DNA from 4 places in the Nonomuraea sp. bgisy101 genome. Region 1 is predicted to be linked to each of the others. Evidence: riboswitches for the same ligand, from Rfam matches in the RefSeq annotation. Region 1 holds a riboswitch; each other region holds the start of a gene.
The links. A riboswitch is a leader RNA that binds a small molecule or an ion and turns the genes downstream of it on or off. The one in region 1 is predicted to bind cyclic di-AMP.

Region 1 (4,092 bases):
TGCACCTGCCGAAGTCGAAGGAGACCATCGGCCTCATCGGCGACAAGGAACTGCACGAGGTCAAGCCGTCGGTGCGGATCATCAACGTGGCCCGCGGCGGCATCGTCGACGAGGCCGCGCTGTACTCCGCGATCAAGGAGGGCCGCGTGGCGGGCGCGGGCCTCGACGTGTTCGCCAAGGAGCCCTGCACCGACAGCCCGCTGTTCGAGCTGGACCAGGTCGTCGCCACCCCGCACCTCGGCGCCTCCACGCACGAGGCGCAGGAGAAGGCGGGCACGCAGGTCGCGCGCAGCGTCAAGCTCGCCCTCGCCGGCGAGTTCGTTCCCGACGCGGTCAACGTCCAGGGCGGCGTGGTCGCCGAGGAAGTCAAGCCCGGCCTGCCGCTCGCCGAGAAGCTGGGCCGCGTGTTCACCGCGCTCGCCGGTGAGACCGCCACCAAGCTCGACATCGAGGTGCGCGGCGAGATCGCCTCGCAGGACGTGCGGGTGCTGGAGCTGGCCGCGCTCAAGGGCGTCTTCACCGACGTCATCGAGGACGCGGTGACCTACGTGAACGCGCCGCTGCTGGCCAAGGAGCGCGGGCTGACCGTCGAGCTGGTCACCAGCTCGGAGAGCCCCGACTGGCGCAACGTCGTCGGCGTCCGCGGCGTGCTGGCCGACGGCCGGACCGTCTCGGTGTCGGGCACGCTCTCGGGGCCGCGCCAGGTCACCAAGATCGTCGAGGTCAACGGCTACGAGATGGAGATCGAGCCGACCGACCATCTGGCCTTCTTCACCTACACCGACCGGCCGGGCATCGTCGGCGTCGTGGGTCACCTGCTGGGCGAGAAGGGCATCAACATCGCCTCCATGCAGGTGGCGCGGGACGTCAAGGGCGGCAAGGCGCTGATCGCGCTGACCGTCGACTCGGCGATCCCCGCCGACGTGGTGGACCAGATCGTGGGCGAGATCGGCGCCGACAGCGGGCGCTCGGTGGACCTCACCGACTGACGGCCGCTCGCGTCACGACGCCCTCCCGCCCTGTGGCGCGGGAGGGCGTTCTTCTTGCCGTCATCTCCCGGTTCCCTGCGCCGTACGGCACGCCGTGCCACGCGCCTCCGTGGCCACCGGCCGCCCTCCGTCCAGGGGACGCTCCTCGTGAGCGCTCGCGCGCCACCGCAACGGCGTCTCAAATAGTGAGATATTCGGACGTCCTACGAGACAGCCGGGGCCGTGCCAGGTACTTTGGAATGGATGCGCTGGGTACTCGTCATTCTTACCAGCCGCGACGGGGCCTGTTAGGGCAGGTCGGCCACCCGTCGCGGTGAGCGGCGTCGTGTCGGCCTTAAGCCCCCTCCGTCCGGTCCGTGATCCGGACCGCACGAGACCAGGCCCGGTCGGATTCGCGACCGGGATCCGACGTCCGATCCACTCGCGTCCGCGAAAAGAGATGAGTCACGTGTACGACATGTATCCATGGAACCGCGCCGAAGATCACGACGAGGAGGCGGCGGAGGCCGTCCAGACCGCGCTGGACCGCAGGGACAACGGCGGCTCCCCCTCCCCCCGCTGAACGGGGCCACCCGGTGGAGTTCCCCCTGCTCCACCGGGGTGAACCCACCCACCTTCGAACGCGCATGAGCCTCCGGAAGGCTCCGCGGAACGGGGTGTCTCCGGGAGCCTTCGGATCTTCACGTCTTTCGCGGCCGCTGACGGTGTTCTCCGTCATGCGACAGCGCCAGGGAGTCCTTGTGTCTCCGTGCCAGTCGTGGGGCCGGAGTGCTGGAACCTCCCGCGAGTTCGGCGGCCCGGGCCTAGAAGGTGGCCCGCAGCGACATGGGGGCCGCCTCGGTCTTCACCTCGACCAGTCGCCGGGACTGCGCCACGCCCTTCGGGTCAGGCCGTACCGCGCCGACGAACGCCTGGCGGCGCCACGGGCTGAGCTTCTCCTCCTTCACCACGTCGCCGCTGCGCGGCGCGTGCACCATGTAGCCGTCCTTGGAGATCATCCCGACGTGCCCGAGGTTGCTGAAGAAGACCAGGTCGCCGGGCTTCAGGTTCTCCCACTTGATCTTCTTGTCGAATGCCTGGTACTGGTCGCGTGCCACGCGGGGAAGCTCGATCCCCGCCTTCTCGTAGGCCCTCAGCATCAGTCCCGAGCAGTCATAGCCGCTCGGGCTGGTGCCGCCCCAGACGTACGGGGTGCCCCGTTTGGACATCGCGAACTTCAGTGCGATCTGCCATGCGGGCTTGGGTATCTGCTTGAGCTGGGCCTTCTTGATGTCCGCTCCGGTGATGGTCATCGTGCGAGCGGGGTCGCCCTGTACGGGCTTGGTGTCGTCAGGTTGGACCGACTGGCTCTTCAGGGTCTCGACCTGGATGGGGGTGGCCGACGCGGGGGAGGCGGCGGCGGCTGATCCTGCGGCGAGGAGGCCACCGAGGACGGCGGCCGTGACGATGCGAGACAGGGGAATGTCCTTCCACGGGGCCGACCGGGTTAGCTGACGGGCTCGGGCGTGGAAGCCGCCCTACGGCATGGGGGTGCCGATTCGCCCCAAGGGGGAATGGGTCCCCGGCTCCGTGCGAACGTCGCAGCGGATTAGGCTGGCAGGGACTCTAACGAAAGGGTCAAAAGACCGCAAACCCGACAAAACGCCGTGTCCGGAAAATGAGATGCGGTGTTCGACAGCCGAGACGACCCGGTAAGGTACCGGCCATGGAGTCGCGCAACATTCGTCTGGCCGTCATTCCCGGTGACGGGATCGGCACCGAGGTCGTCGCCGAAGGGCTCAAGGTCCTGGAGGCGGTCGGCGCCAAGATCGACACCACTCACTACGATCTGGGTGCCACCCGTTACAACGCCACCGGTGAGACCCTCACCGACGAAACCCTGCAGGAACTGCGCGGCTACGACGCCATCCTGCTCGGCGCGATCGGCGACCCGAGCGTCCCGCCGGGGATCCTCGAGCGCGACCTGCTGCTCCGACTCCGCTTCGAGCTCGACCACTACGTCAACCTGCGCCCGGTGAAGCTCTTCCCCGGCGTGGAGACCCCGCTGGCCGACACCCGCCCCGAGGACATCGACATGATCGTCGTCCGCGAGGGCACGGAGAGCCTCTACGCCGGCGCCGGCGGCGTCCTGCGTCGCGGCACCCCGCACGAGGTCGCCACCCAGGACTCCCTCAACACCGCCTTCGGCGTCGAGCGTGTGATCCGCTACGCCTTCGCCAAGGCCGCCGAGCGTCCCCGCAAGAAGCTCACGCTGGTCCACAAGACCAACGTGCTCGCCTACGCGGGCGACCTCTGGATGCGCACCCTCAACCGGGTCGCCGCGGACTTCCCCGACGTCACCACCGAGTACCAGCACGTCGACGCCGCCTCGATGTTCTTCGTCAACCAGCCGGAGCGCTTCGACGTGATCGTCACCGACAACCTGTTCGGCGACATCATCACCGACATCGGCGCCGCCATCGCCGGCGGCATCGGCCTGGCAGCCAGCGGCAACATCAACCCCGACAGGACCGCGCCCAGCATGTTCGAGCCGGTCCACGGCAGCGCGCCCGACATCGCGGGCCAGGGCAAGGCCGACCCGACCGCCACCATCCTGTCCGTCGCCATGATGCTCGACCACCTCGGCCTGACCGAGGAGGCGGCCCGCGTCGAGCAGGCCGTCGCCGACGACATCGTGGAACGCCTGGCCGGATGGGCCGGCCGTACGACGCACGAGATCGGTGACGACATCACCGCACGAGTAGCCGGCGGCGCCTGACCGCCTGCCACTCAGCACCACAGGCGGCCTGGCGCCCTTCGGCCGGGTCCATACTGTCCTGGATCCGGCGAGCGCGTAGCCGCCTGGATACCACATTGAGCGCCTGGCGGCTCGCGAGATCGCCAGGCGTTTGCTGTAAGTTCCCGTTACCCGGTTCATCGCAAAATGGACTCAGGGCAAATCTCGCGAAAAGAGAAGGATTTCCGTCATGACCACCGCTCAGAAGCTCAGCTTCGATGTGCAGCTCTCCGACCACGCTCGCACTGCGGCGGAGCGTGAGCAGGTACTGGCGAGCCCGGGGTTCGGGCAGACCTTCACCGATCACATGATCTCGATCGACTACAC
Region 2 (4,092 bases), on a different contig from region 1:
GCTTTGCCGGATCCCACTCCCCATGTTTCAACATAGATGTGTCATAATTTGGTGGAATCTGTTGGAAGGAGGGGTACGTGCTCGCACCACAGCGACAGCAGGCGATCCTGGAGCGCGTCCGCCGCAGCGGCGGAGTCCGGGTGGCCGACCTCGTGCGCGAGCTCGGCGTCTCCGACATGACCATACGCAGGGATCTGGAGGCGCTCGCCGAGCGAGGCCTGCTGGAGAAGGTCCACGGCGGCGCCACGATCAACGGCCCAGGCTCCACCGAGGAGCCCGGCTTCGCCGCCAAGTCGATGCGCCAGCAGCCGGAGAAGGACGCGATCGCCCGCAGGGCCGCCACGCTCGTCCGTCCCGGCACGGCCGTCGCCCTGTCGGCGGGCACGACCACATGGACGCTGGCCCACCACCTGGTCGATGTGCCGGACCTGACCGTCATCACCAACTCCATCCCCGTGGCCGACGTCTTCCACCGCAGCCCGCGCGCCGACCGCACGGTCGTGCTGACCGGCGGCGTCCGCACGCCCTCCGACGCCCTCGTCGGGCCCGTCGCCGTCGCGGCGATCAGGCGGTTGCACGTGGACACGCTCTTCCTCGGCGTGCACGGCATGAGCACGAGAGCGGGGTTCACCACCCCGAACCTGCTGGAGTCGGAGACCGACAGGGAGCTGGTGGCCTCCGCCCACCGCCTGGTGGTCCCCGCCGACCACACCAAGTGGGGCACGGTCGGCATCAGCACGATCGCTGAGCTGTCGGAGGCCGACGTCGTCATCAGCGACGCGAACCTGCCGGAGGAGGCCCGCGCGGAGCTGGCCGAGCGGGCGGGAGAACTGATCATCGCGGAGGAAACGAAGTGAAGCGCACCATCGCGCACATGGCCGACGGCCGGGAGCTGATCTACTTCGATCGGCGCGACGACGCCGACAGGAGCGCGATCGACGAGCGCGAGCTGCCGCCCAGGCCGGTCGCCTCCGAGCTGCGCTACGACCCGCTCACCGAGGAGTGGGTGGCGATGGCGGGCCACCGGCAGACCCGCACCTTCCTGCCTCCGGCCAACGAGTGCCCGCTGTGCCCGACCAGGCCCGGGATGCCGACCGAGATCCCCGCGCCGGACTACGACGTGGTCGTCTTCGAGAACAGGTTCCCCAGCTTCTCCACCAACCTGGGCTCCTACACCGATCCAGGCGGCCTGAGCGAGGTGCGCCCTGGCGTCGGGCGCTGCGAGGTGGTCTGCTTCACCTCCGACCACGACTCCTCCTTCTCCGCCCTCTCCGACGAGCAGGTGGAGCTGGTCATGGAGGCATGGGCCGACCGCACGGCCGAGCTGTCGGCGATCCCCGGTGTGGAGCAGGTGTTCTGCTTCGAGAACAGGGGCGCCGAGATCGGCATCACGCTGGCCCACCCCCACGGCCAGATCTACGCCTACCCGTACGTGACCCCGCGCACCCGCCGGCACCTGGCGGCCGCGGCGGGCCGGCCGAACCTGTTCGCCGACGTGCTCGCCGCGGAGCGCGCGGGCGAGCGTGTGGTCGCCGGCAACGAGCTGTGGACCGCGTTCGTGCCGGCCGCCGCCCGCTACCCGTTCGAGGTCCACCTCTACCCGCACCGCCAGGTGCCCGACCTGGCCGCCCTCACCCAGGAGGAGCGCGCCGCCTTCGGTCCCGTCTACACCCGTGTGCTGAGAGCGCTCGACGGCCTGTTCGGCGTGGTCATGCCGTACGTCGCCGCCTGGCATCAGGCCCCCGTGCGGCAGGGTCGTGACCTGGCCTATCTCCACATGGAGCTGTTCAGCATCCGCAGAGCCCCGGAGAAGCTGAAATACCTCGCGGGCTCGGAGTCGGCGATGGGGGCGTTCGTCAACGACGTGCTGCCGGAGGAGGCCGCGCGGCTTCTGCGCACTCAGGTAGATCACTGACTTGGTGTCCGATTTAGGTCGCATTACCGCTGGTTTACTACTAACATCCCTTTTCGTCGGCTTTCACAGCCGTTACATGCCTAATCCCGGGCGCGTCGCCCGGGAGCCGGGGACCCACCAAGAACCTGGGGTGAATCCACGTCTGTGGTAGGGCCGCATCTCCCGCCCGAACCCGTCAGCTAACCCGGCCGGCAGACGGAGAGGATCGTTCGTGGCGTCCCCCACGTCTCGTTTCGCATGCGGTGCTCTTGCCGCGCTGTCCCTCATCATCGGTTCCGCGACGGCGGCCTCGGCTGCCCCCAAGCCGTCCGAGCCCACGTTGCGCGCCGAGTTGAAGGAGCTCAACACCAAGGTCGACAAGCTCATCGAGCGCTACAACGCCAAGCGGGTCTCGCTCGCCGAGGCCCGGAAGGCCGCCAAGACGGCGAAGAAGCGGCTGGCGACGGCCGAGCAGACGCTGGCCAAGGCCGAAGCCGAGGCCTCCAAGATCACCGAGATGCGCTACCAGGCCAGCACCCCCGACCTGCCGATGCTGCTCTACACCCCCGACCTCAACACCGCCGCGCTGCTCGAGCAGATGAGCGCCGAGCAGGATGCCGTGGTCAAGAGCGTCGCCGCGGCCCGCGACACCAAGAAGCAGGCCGCCACCGACGCGATCGCGCTCGCCGACCGGATCAAGACGGAGGCCGACCAGGTCGCCGACGACCGGAAGGAGGCCGAGGGCATGATCAAGGACATCGAGAAGAAGCTGCAGGGCCTCGTGCCGACGGGTCCGGGGCGCAAGAGCGACGGAAGCTGGGCGCCCGAGCTGCCCACAGGCTCGGAGAACATCACGCCGCGGACCAGGCTCATGCGCGACACGATCAAGAAGTCGTTCGCGCTGCCGTTCGAGGTGGGCTGCTACCGGTCGGGCGGCAGCGGAGAGCATCCGCTCGGGCGCGCCTGCGACTTCATGATGAGCTCGGGCGGCGCCACTCCGACGGCCGCCAACAGGACGCTCGGCGACCAGGTCGCCGCGTGGGCGATGAAGAACCAGAGCCGCCTGGGCATCAAGTACGTGATCTGGCGGCAGCGCATCAACAGCGGCAGCGGCTGGCGGGCGATGTCCGACCGAGGCAGCATCACCGCCAACCACTACGACCACGTGCACATCTCGATGAACTGATCCTTGCAGGGGGTCGGCGGCGAGCGTACGTTTGACTCGATGACCAGATTCATCCTTCCGGTCACGAGAGGCGCTCATGAAGACCGTCAACCTGATGGACCCCGGCCTGCTGACCGATCCGTACAGGGGTTTCGCCCAGCTCAGGGAGGAGGCGCCCGTCCTCCGCGCCTCCTTCCCCGGGCAGGACACCCCGATCTGGCTGGTCACCCGGTACGACGACGTCAAGTCCGTGCTGAGCGACCACCGCTTCGTCAACGACCCCGGCAACGTGCCCGGCGCCGAGGTCACCGACATGCGGGAGAAGCTGACACAGGCCAGAGGCGTCCCGCCCGAATACGCCCGCTACCTCACCGACGGGATCCTCGATCTCGACGGCGACGACCACCTCAGGCTGCGCAGGCTGGTCTCGCGCGCCTTCACCGCCAGGCGGGTGACGGAACTGCGGCCCAGGGTGGAGGAGATCAGCGCCGAGCTCCTCGACGCGCTGCCGACCGACCGCGTGGTCGACCTCGTCGAGGAGTACGCCTACCCGCTTCCCATCACCGTCATCTGCGAGCTCGTCGGCATCCCTGAGGCCGACCGCGCCCAGTGGAGGGTCTGGGGCGCTCGCATGACGACGATGGAGCCCGGCGCCCTCGCCGAGCCGCTCGTCGGCGTCGTCGAGTACATCCGCGACCTCATCCCCCGTCGCCGCGCCGAGCCCGCCGACGACCTGCTCACCGGGCTGATCAGAGCCCACGACGAGGACGGCGACCGCTTCACCGACACCGAGCTGATCACCATGGTGCTCACGCTCGTCCTCGCGGGCCACGAGACCACCGCCCACCTGATCGGGAACGGCGCCGCCGCCCTGCTCACCCATCCCGACCAGCTCGCCAGACTCCGCGCGGAGCCGTCGCTGGTGCCGCGCGCCGTCCATGAGCTCATGCGCTGGTGCGGACCCGTCCACGGCACGCGCATGCGCTACGCCGCCGAGGACGTCGAGGTCGGCGGCACGGTGGTCAGGCGAGGC
Region 3 (4,092 bases), on a different contig from region 1:
GAGCGGCACTGGCTGGGCTCCCACTGGTACTTCGAGGTCGAGGAGATCGTCCGCGAGTGCGGGCGGAGGAGGGCTCAGTTGACGGGGATCTGGCCGTCGGCCGACGTGGACACAGCGCCCGTGGCACCGGTCAGGCGGCTGCCCGGCCATCGCGTCGTGCTGAACGACCTGCAGTGGGAGATCCTCGTCCACGCCGACCGCGCGGCCACCCCACTGGAACTGGCGATGAAGCTCGGCAGACCCGGTTACGCGACGCTGCTGGCCGTACGCCGCCTTGCCGCGGCGGGGCTGCTCGCACGTTCGGAGGGCATGCCGCCGCCGCTGCCCAGGCGGCTCGGCCGGGACGAGGAGTCGCGGCCGCGGCCCGACCCCGACGCTCCTGCCCTGCCACTCGGGCCCGTGGTGACCGCGGACCCGACCGACATCAACCTGCTGATCCGGCTGAAGAAGGCGCTGGAGGAGCTGTCGTGAGGTTCCCCTCACTCAGAAGGAGGCCACCGGTGGAGCTGCGGGACGAGGTGCTGAGAGAGATGGTGCTCCTGCGTGAACGCACTCCCGACGTCAGCGGGAGCATCGCCTGCAGCGTGGACGGGCTGACCATCGCCAGCGACCTGACGGGCGGCAACGTCGAGCAGACGGCGGCGCTCTCGGCGGCCCTCCTCGCGCTCAGCAAGCGCATGGCCATCCTGGCAGGCAAGGGCGCCCTGGAGGAAACCCTCATCTCGGGCACCGCGGGCTTCGCCGCCTTCTACGCGGCCGGCCCCACGATCGTCCTCACAGTCCTGGCCGACCCTGGCACCAACCTGGGGCTGCTGCGGCTGGAGGGTCGCAAGACGGCGGCGAGTGTTGCCGCCATCGCATCGCGAAAGTGACTCACATCCACACGGAGGAACGCATGGCGAGCATGGACGTCTCCCTCAAGGAGATGATGGCGATCGACGGCGCTCTCGGCGCCGTCGTGGTCGACTACGGCAGCGGCATGGCCCTGGGCGCCCTCGGCGGCTCCAAGGACCTGGACCTGCAGGTGGCCGCCGCGGGCAACACCGAGGTCGTCAAGGCCAAGATGCGCACGATGGACTCCCTCGGCCTCAAGGACACCATCGAGGACATTCTCATCACGCTGACCGGCCAGTACCACATCATCAGGCCGATGACCGGCAGGGGCGGCAAGGGACTGTTCCTTTACCTCGCGCTGGACCGCGGCAGGGCGAACCTGGCGATGGCGCGGCACCAGCTGCGCTCGATCGAGGAGAAGCTCGAGGTCTGACGGACCGCGCCCCGTGTCCGCGGCGCGGCGGACACGGGGCGTGCCGTACGGCCTGGGCCGCGCCCCTCGCGCCGTGCCGAATCCGGCGTTCGACCATGACTCTTCCATGATTTTTGACTTCTGATCGATTTACCATGCCGGACCCCGTGAAACCCGTTGTTTCGCAGGGGTTTTCGTGTCTTCTGGGCCTGTCGATTCGTGACGATAAAAGGTAGATCTTCTTTCCGATTCATGGCTTTGCTTTTGCCTTTGGGGTGGTTTGCGCCTAGAGTCCATTGCGTTACCGACCGGTGACGTGCCCTTCACAAGGAAGAGCAGGCTGGTCGGCGCCGAATCCCGCGAACGCGGGAACCGGGGACCCATCTCTTTGGGGTGAATCCGGCCCAGTGCCGGTAGGGCATCTCCACGCCCGAACCCGTCAGCTAACCCGGTAGGCGAGATGGAGAGGACCACACTCGTGTACTACCACCCCCCAAACTGAGCGGCGCTTTCCCCCGCTTCTTCGCGCTCTCCTTTGCGTAGCGACTGTTAGGCCCATGCCCGGCTACGCCTTTGCCTGATCTTCATTCGAGCGCGGACTGCCCATTCCCTCGCACAAAGGACTTTCATGACCCGCCGCTTTGGCATGCGCGTTTCCGCCCTGCTCGTCACCACCGCCCTCGCCGTAGGCACCGGTGCCGCCGCCGCTCTCGCCGAGCCCTCTGGGCCCGACATCAGCCAGGTCACCCAGCAGCGGACCCTCCTCCAGGGGTCCACCACCGCCTCCTACTACTGGGACGACGCCTCCGGCCGCGCCGGTGACACCGGCCTGCCCGCCAGTGGCATTCCGATGCGCAAGGGTCTGATCGCCAGCCCGAGCTGGCCCCTCATGACCGAGGGCTACGTCGTCTACAAGGGCAAGAAGGCCCCCTTCTTCGTCGGCGACCGCGGTCCCGGCAACCCCTCGAACAACGGCATCATGCTCGACCTCGACGCCAAGACCTTCGCCGAGCTCACCGGCGGCAGGTTCAACTCCGACACGCTGGGCGTGGACGGCATCGGCGGCGAGGGGCACATCAAGATCCAGTACGTCATCACCAAGTGGGGCAACGGCGTGGGCAAGAAGAACCACCCCGTCGCCTTCTCCACCGGTGCGTGGAGCCGTAAGGACAGGAACCCGGCCAAGCCGCCGGTCGACCTCCTCGCCCTCGCCAAGGCGAAGAAGGCCGAGGAGGCCAAGAAGGCCGAGGCCAAGCGGATCGCCGCGGTGAAGGCCGAGGAAGAGGCGCAGGGCGGCGCGTCCGTCCAGCCCGCCTCGTTCGACACGGGCGCCGCCACCACCACCGCCGCCCGTACCGAGACCACGGACGAGAACGGCCACACCGGTACCGCTCTCGCCCTCATCGGCGGTCTGGCGATCGTCGGTGGCGTCGGCTACCTGGGCCGCGGCCACCTGCGCAAGGTCGTCTCCCGCTAGGCCTTGCCGCCGCGCGAAACAGAATGGGATTCTGTTTCGCGTGACGCTCAAGGCGCATGCCAACGGTATCGAGATCGCCTACGACACCTTCGGCACCCCCCGTGACAGGCCCCTCCTGCTGATCATGGGACTCGGATCCCAGCTGGTCCACTGGGACGACGAGTTCTGCGAACTGCTCGCCGGGAGGGGCCACCACGTCGTCAGGTACGACAACCGCGACGTGGGGCTCTCCACCCATTTCTCCGAGGCGGGCGTGCCCGACCTCACCCCGGGCGCGGCGGCGCCCTACCTGCTGAGCGACATGGCCGACGACGCGGCCGGCCTGATGGACGCCCTCGGCTGGCCCGCGGCCCACGTGCTGGGCGTCTCGATGGGCGGCATGATCGCTCAGGCGCTCGCCATCGCGCATCCCGGCAGGGTGCTCACGCTCACCTCCATCATGTCGACCCCCAGCCCCGACGCGGGGCCGCCCACCCCCGAGGCGACGGCCGCGCTGTTCTCCGCTCCCGCTCCCGACCGGCAGGCCGCGATCGAGCGGGCCCTGGAGGTCTGGACGGTGATCGGCTCACCCGGTTACGAGCTCGACCGCGAGCGGATCGCGAAGCTCGCGGGCCTGGCCTACGACCGCGACTACGATCCCGCGGGGACCACCAGGCAGCTGGCCGCCATCCTGGCCTCGGGCGACCGTACCGAGGGGTTGGGCCGCCTGCGGATGCCCGCCCTGGTGGTCCACGGCGAGGCCGACGTGCTGGTGCAGGTCTCCGGCGGCAGGGCCACGGCCGCCGCGATCCCCGGCGCGCGGCTGATGACCTTCCCCGGCATGGGCCACGATCTGCCCCGCCCGCTGTGGGAGCAGATCATGGACGCCGTCACAGATCTTCAAGAGCGCTCTTCAGTCGCCGCAGCAGACTGAGGTCGGCCGGCTCGTGCCGCACCTCGGTGCCGGGGGGCTTGGCGACGCGCTTGGGCAGCCCTCGCTCGCGGCGGGGCTTCACCAGCAGGTCGGCCGCCGCCAGCTCCCGTACGGCGAGCAGCACGGTGTACGCCGTCGTGTCCAGCCGCCTGGCGAGCTGGAGCGGCGTCGCGCTGCCGTCGGCGTGGACCAGGATCTCCCACTGGCGGTCGGTGAGCGTGACGCGCTCGCCCGGCAGGCGGGGGACGGGCACCACGGGCGCGGCGTCGAGCTCGTCCGAGGGCCAGACGTCGTCCAGCTCCGTGCTCCTGCGCCCGCACTCGGCGATGAGCTCGTCGACCTCGAAGTGCCAGTGCGGGCCCAGCCAGTGGCGCTCGCTCGGCTGGAACTTGGGCCTGGTGTTGTCGATCCCGAACAGCACGAGCGCGGCGTCGAGCACGACCCTGCGCAGATGCT
Region 4 (4,092 bases), on a different contig from region 1:
TCGCCTGGCTCGACGCGGGCAGGCCCGACCTGGCCGACCCCGCCGATTCAGCCGCGCGGATCGGCGAGGCCGTCCACGGCGTGATCGCCGCCGCACAGGGCGTGAGCCCGGACGAGTGAGCCGAGGCCCGGCGTGGCGTCCGCCGTGCGACTCGGCGTGGTGCCCGCCGTGCGGTTTGGCGTGGCATGCACCGTGCGGTTCGGGGTGGCGTCCGCCGTGCGACTCGGCGTGGCCCCCGCCGCTCAGCAGGGGGCGGCCATCCGCTGACCTGGGTAGCGGAAGAGGGAAGGAGGGGAGCGCATGGGAGGTCTCACCCGGCGGGAACAGTCCGTGGGTTCCGCCGCCGGCACGGTGGCCGGCCTCATCTGGGGCCTGGCCTTCCTGATACCGGTGCTGCTGCCCGGCTGGAGCCCGGTGGCCGTGACGGTCGGCAGGTACCTGGCCTACGGCCTGGTCTCCCTGGTGCTCTTCGCCTTCGGCGGGCGTGTTCTGTGGCGCCTGCTGCGGCGGCACTGGCGAGTGGCCCTGGCGTTCGCGCTGACGGGCAACGTCCTGTACTACCTGCTGCTCGTCGTCGGCATCGAGCTGGTCGGCGCGCCGGTCACCGACATCGTGATCGGCTGCATCCCCGTCACAGTGGCACTGCTCGGCAACGCGCTGTCGGGGGCCTACCGGTGGCGCTCGCTCGTCATGCCGGTGACGCTCGTGGCGATCGGCCTGACCGTGGTGAACGCGCTGGAGCTGGGTGGGGCCGCCCCCACCGAGGACCGGCCGCTCGGGCTGAAGGTGCTCGGCCTGCTGGCCGCCGTGGGCGCCGTCCTCCTGTGGACCTGGTACGGGCTGGCCAACGCGCGCTTCCTGAGCCGCCACCCCGAGGTGCCGGGCGGGGGCTGGTCCACGGTGATCGGCCTCGGCACGGGGGTCGTCACGCTGGCCGGCCTTCCTGTGGCCGCGCTGTCGGGCGAACTGTCGCCCGATTCCGGCCCGTCCGGGGAGAGTCCGGACCTGGCCGCGTTCGTCGTCGCCGTGCTCGTGCTGGGTGTCGTGGTGTCGTGGGCGGCCACGGGCCTGTGGAACGTCGCCTCGGCCCGGCTGTCGCCCACGGCCGCGGGCATGCTCATCAACGTCGAGACCGTGGCCGGGTTCGCCTACGTCTACGCGGCACGCGGCACATGGCCGCCGCTCGGCCAGGTCGTCGGGTTCGCCCTGATCCTCATCGGCGTGCTCAGGGTCGTCCGGCTGCCCACCACAGGGGGAAGACCGGCTGAGACCCGGTTCGGCCGCGCCGTTTTCCTCTGACGCGATGTCCTCTGGCGTGACGTTCCTCTGGCTCGACGGTCCTTTGACTCGACGCTCGTGAGCGCCGGGACGCCTGGATCGGCGACGCGGTGGCCGCGACGGACGCGGCGCGCCGCTGGACCGCATCGAAAGGGGTTCGACGGAGGGGGGACCTGGCCGGAGACGCCGGTCAGGGGCAGCCGGAGACGGGAGGGGAAGGTGTCCTGGACCCGCCGCGACCGGACGCGTGTCGTCGGGGGGGAAGGCCGGGGGAGGACACGGCACGTGCGGTGGGGGGAGGGGGCCCGCCGCTGGAAAGCGGGAGAGCCGAGGCGCCCCGCGTGGCGAGGGCCCTGACGGCGGCCGCCCCGGGTCCCGTGGTGGGCCCCCGTTACCAGGAGACGTGCCCGATGAGTCGTGGTTCGATCATCGGGCCGACCTGGCAACAGGGCCGGGGGAGTGCGGCGGAATCGTCAGCCCGAGTAGGTGGGGTAGCCGTAGCCGACGACCTGCGACGTGGGACGGACGCGCTGCTCGACGACGCCGTTGCCGGTGTTGCCCTCGATCGTGGAGATCGTGCCGTCGCCGTTGCCCTTCTCGACGAAACCGACGTGGTTGATGTCGTCGAGGCTCTTGCTGCCGCTCCAGGAGAAGAAGACGACCGCTCCGGGCTTGGGGGTCTGGCCCCAGCGCTTGTTGGCCTTGAACCACTTGGCGTGAGCCACGGTGTAGGCGTCCCAGCCGACCTGCGGACGGGCGCCGGTCTGCTCGCCGACCCAGGAGACGAACATCGCGCACCACGCGGCGTTGGCGTAGGCGGTGACGCTGCCGCCGTCCCTGGCGACGGTCTCCCTGGCGCGCTGCGAGTTGACGTACCAGTTCTGGAACTTGGTGCCGCCGCCCGCGGCGTTCTCCTTGATACCGATCTGCTTCTTGGCCTCGGCCAGAACCGCGGCAGCGCTCGGCATGGCCTTCGTCTGAGCCTTGCCGGCGGCGCTGACCCTGGCCGCGTCCTCCTTGGGCGCGCCTGCGAGGGCGGCTACCCGGGGGCTGTCGGCAAGCGGGAGCTTGTCGGCCTGAGCGATCTGGGTGGGTACGAGCGCGCCGGCGATGACGACTGCGCCCAGCGCGGCATGCGCGTAGTTGAGCTTGGGGGCACGGCTACGGCTGTGCTTTGCCATGTGAAGGGGAACTCCTTGCTAGCTTCCTGCCGCTTACCGGGTTAGCTGACGGGTTCGGACGCGAAGCTGCCCTACGGCACGATGTGCCGATTCACCCCAGAGAGATTGGGTCCCCGGTTCCGCGTGGTGCGGATTCAGCGGTCACAGGTGAACCTGTGATGATTGCAATGTCTGGCAATGTCCGGATTGCCCGGTTTATGCCTTGAGTGAGCCTAAGGTAATACATGAGGCAAGTAGCTTACAAATTGATAAAGGTCCGTCGATCATCTACGGTCAGGACATGTCGCCACAGGACCTGTTCAACAGGGGGCTGCGGGAAGACGGACACCGTCCGGACGAAGCCCGGCGATGGTATCTCCTGGCGATCGAATCGGGTCATCCCGCGGCCGCCCAGCGGGCGGCCTTCAACCTGGCGCTGATCGAGGACGAGAGCGGCCATCTCGACGAGGCTCGCCACTGGTACGGCAGGGCCGCCACACCCAGGGCGCAGTTCAACCTCGGCGTCCTGGAGGACTGCTGCGGCAACACCGAGGTCGCGCGCCGGTGGTACACCAAGGCTGTCGAATCGGGCCACCCGGAAGCGGCCCCGCGCGCCATGTTCAACCTGGGCCTGCTCGAGGACAGGGAGGGCAGGCCGGAGCGGGCCCGGGCCCACTTCCTCATGGCCGCGGGGTCGGGGCACGAGGAGGCCGCCGCCCGCGCTAGCGAGCGCCTAGCCTGATCCGCGCGTCCTCCAGCATCCGCATCATCGCCAGGCTCTCCTCCAACGGCATGATCGCGCTCTCCGTCCTGCCCTCGGCCAGTGCCAGCCGTACCTCGCGCACCTCTTCGGCGTAGCCGTTCATGGCCGGGTCAAGGACGAGTTCCTCGGGCTCGACGCCGGGCCCTGAGAGCAGGATCCGCTGCGGCGCCCAGAACGGCGCGGCGATGTCGGCCCGCAGCTCCGTCCCGACCACGGTCGCGGTGTTGGCCAGCGGGCTGAGCAGGGACGTGTCGAGCAGCGCCCGCGCCCCGCCCTCGTAGGTCAGCAGCGCCCCCACCTCGGCGTCGACGCCCGAGGGACCGAGCGATCCTGTGAGATGCGTCTCAGCCGGCTCGCCGAGCAGCAGCTGCGCCAGCCCGAACGGGTAGATCCCCAGGTCCAGCAGGACTCCGCCGCCCAGCGCGGGATCCCACAGCCGATGCCGCTCCTCGTACGGCATGACGAACCCGAACGACGCCTGCACAGAGCGCAGCGCCCCGAACCGCTCCTCGGTCAGCAGCCCTCTGATCAGCGGGTTGAAGCGCATCCACATCGCTTCCATGAGGAACACGCCAGCCTGCCTGGCCAGGTCCACCATCCGCTCGGCGTCGGCCAGGCTCGCCGTGAGAGGTTTCTCACACAGCACGGCCTTGCCCGCCGCGATGGCCGCCTCGGCCACCTCCAGGTGCTGGGCGTGCGGGGTGGCCACATAGACCACGTCCACCGCCGGGTCCTGGCACAGCTGCGCGTAGGAGCCGTAGGCCGACTCGGCCCCCAGCGTCGCCGCCAGCTCGGCGGCCCTGCCCTGGTCGCGGGAGCCCACGGCGGCGACCCGCATGCCGGGCTCCGCGGCGATGACCGCGCCGACCGTCCTGGCGATCCCGCCCGTGG

Region 2: another riboswitch for cyclic di-AMP. It lies ahead of AC3EO4_RS23080 (coiled-coil domain-containing protein); the one in region 1 lies ahead of AC3EO4_RS50805 (C40 family peptidase).
Region 3: another riboswitch for cyclic di-AMP. It lies ahead of AC3EO4_RS34790 (hypothetical protein); the one in region 1 lies ahead of AC3EO4_RS50805 (C40 family peptidase).
Region 4: another riboswitch for cyclic di-AMP. It lies ahead of AC3EO4_RS51050 (CHAP domain-containing protein); the one in region 1 lies ahead of AC3EO4_RS50805 (C40 family peptidase).

Annotation. Positions count from the first base shown of each region.
Region 1 is NZ_JBYITD010000052.1:39,439-43,530, forward strand. It holds gene serA (phosphoglycerate dehydrogenase) at 1-989, shown strand, start outside; gene AC3EO4_RS50800 (hypothetical protein) at 1,429-1,551, shown strand; gene AC3EO4_RS50805 (C40 family peptidase) at 1,793-2,281, opposite strand; cyclic di-AMP (ydaO/yuaA leader) riboswitch at 2,450-2,594, opposite strand; gene AC3EO4_RS50810 (3-isopropylmalate dehydrogenase) at 2,695-3,747, shown strand; gene AC3EO4_RS50815 (branched-chain amino acid aminotransferase) at 3,956-4,092, shown strand, end outside.
Region 2 is NZ_JBYITD010000012.1:24,933-29,024, forward strand. It holds gene AC3EO4_RS23070 (DeoR/GlpR family DNA-binding transcription regulator) at 78-857, shown strand; gene galT (galactose-1-phosphate uridylyltransferase) at 854-1,915, shown strand; cyclic di-AMP (ydaO/yuaA leader) riboswitch at 1,983-2,123, shown strand; gene AC3EO4_RS23080 (coiled-coil domain-containing protein) at 2,127-3,080, shown strand; gene AC3EO4_RS23085 (cytochrome P450 family protein) at 3,157-4,092, shown strand, end outside.
Region 3 is NZ_JBYITD010000022.1:19,806-23,897, forward strand. It holds gene AC3EO4_RS34775 (hypothetical protein) at 1-471, shown strand, start outside; gene AC3EO4_RS34780 (roadblock/LC7 domain-containing protein) at 501-872, shown strand; gene AC3EO4_RS34785 (hypothetical protein) at 896-1,267, shown strand; cyclic di-AMP (ydaO/yuaA leader) riboswitch at 1,585-1,719, shown strand; gene AC3EO4_RS34790 (hypothetical protein) at 1,875-2,723, shown strand; gene AC3EO4_RS34795 (alpha/beta fold hydrolase) at 2,764-3,636, shown strand; gene AC3EO4_RS34800 (hypothetical protein) at 3,593-4,092, opposite strand, start outside.
Region 4 is NZ_JBYITD010000053.1:29,110-33,201, reverse strand. It holds gene AC3EO4_RS51055 (DMT family transporter) at 301-1,299, shown strand; gene AC3EO4_RS51050 (CHAP domain-containing protein) at 1,752-2,459, opposite strand; cyclic di-AMP (ydaO/yuaA leader) riboswitch at 2,475-2,609, opposite strand; gene AC3EO4_RS51045 (tetratricopeptide repeat protein) at 2,740-3,180, shown strand; gene AC3EO4_RS51040 (Gfo/Idh/MocA family protein) at 3,161-4,092, opposite strand, start outside.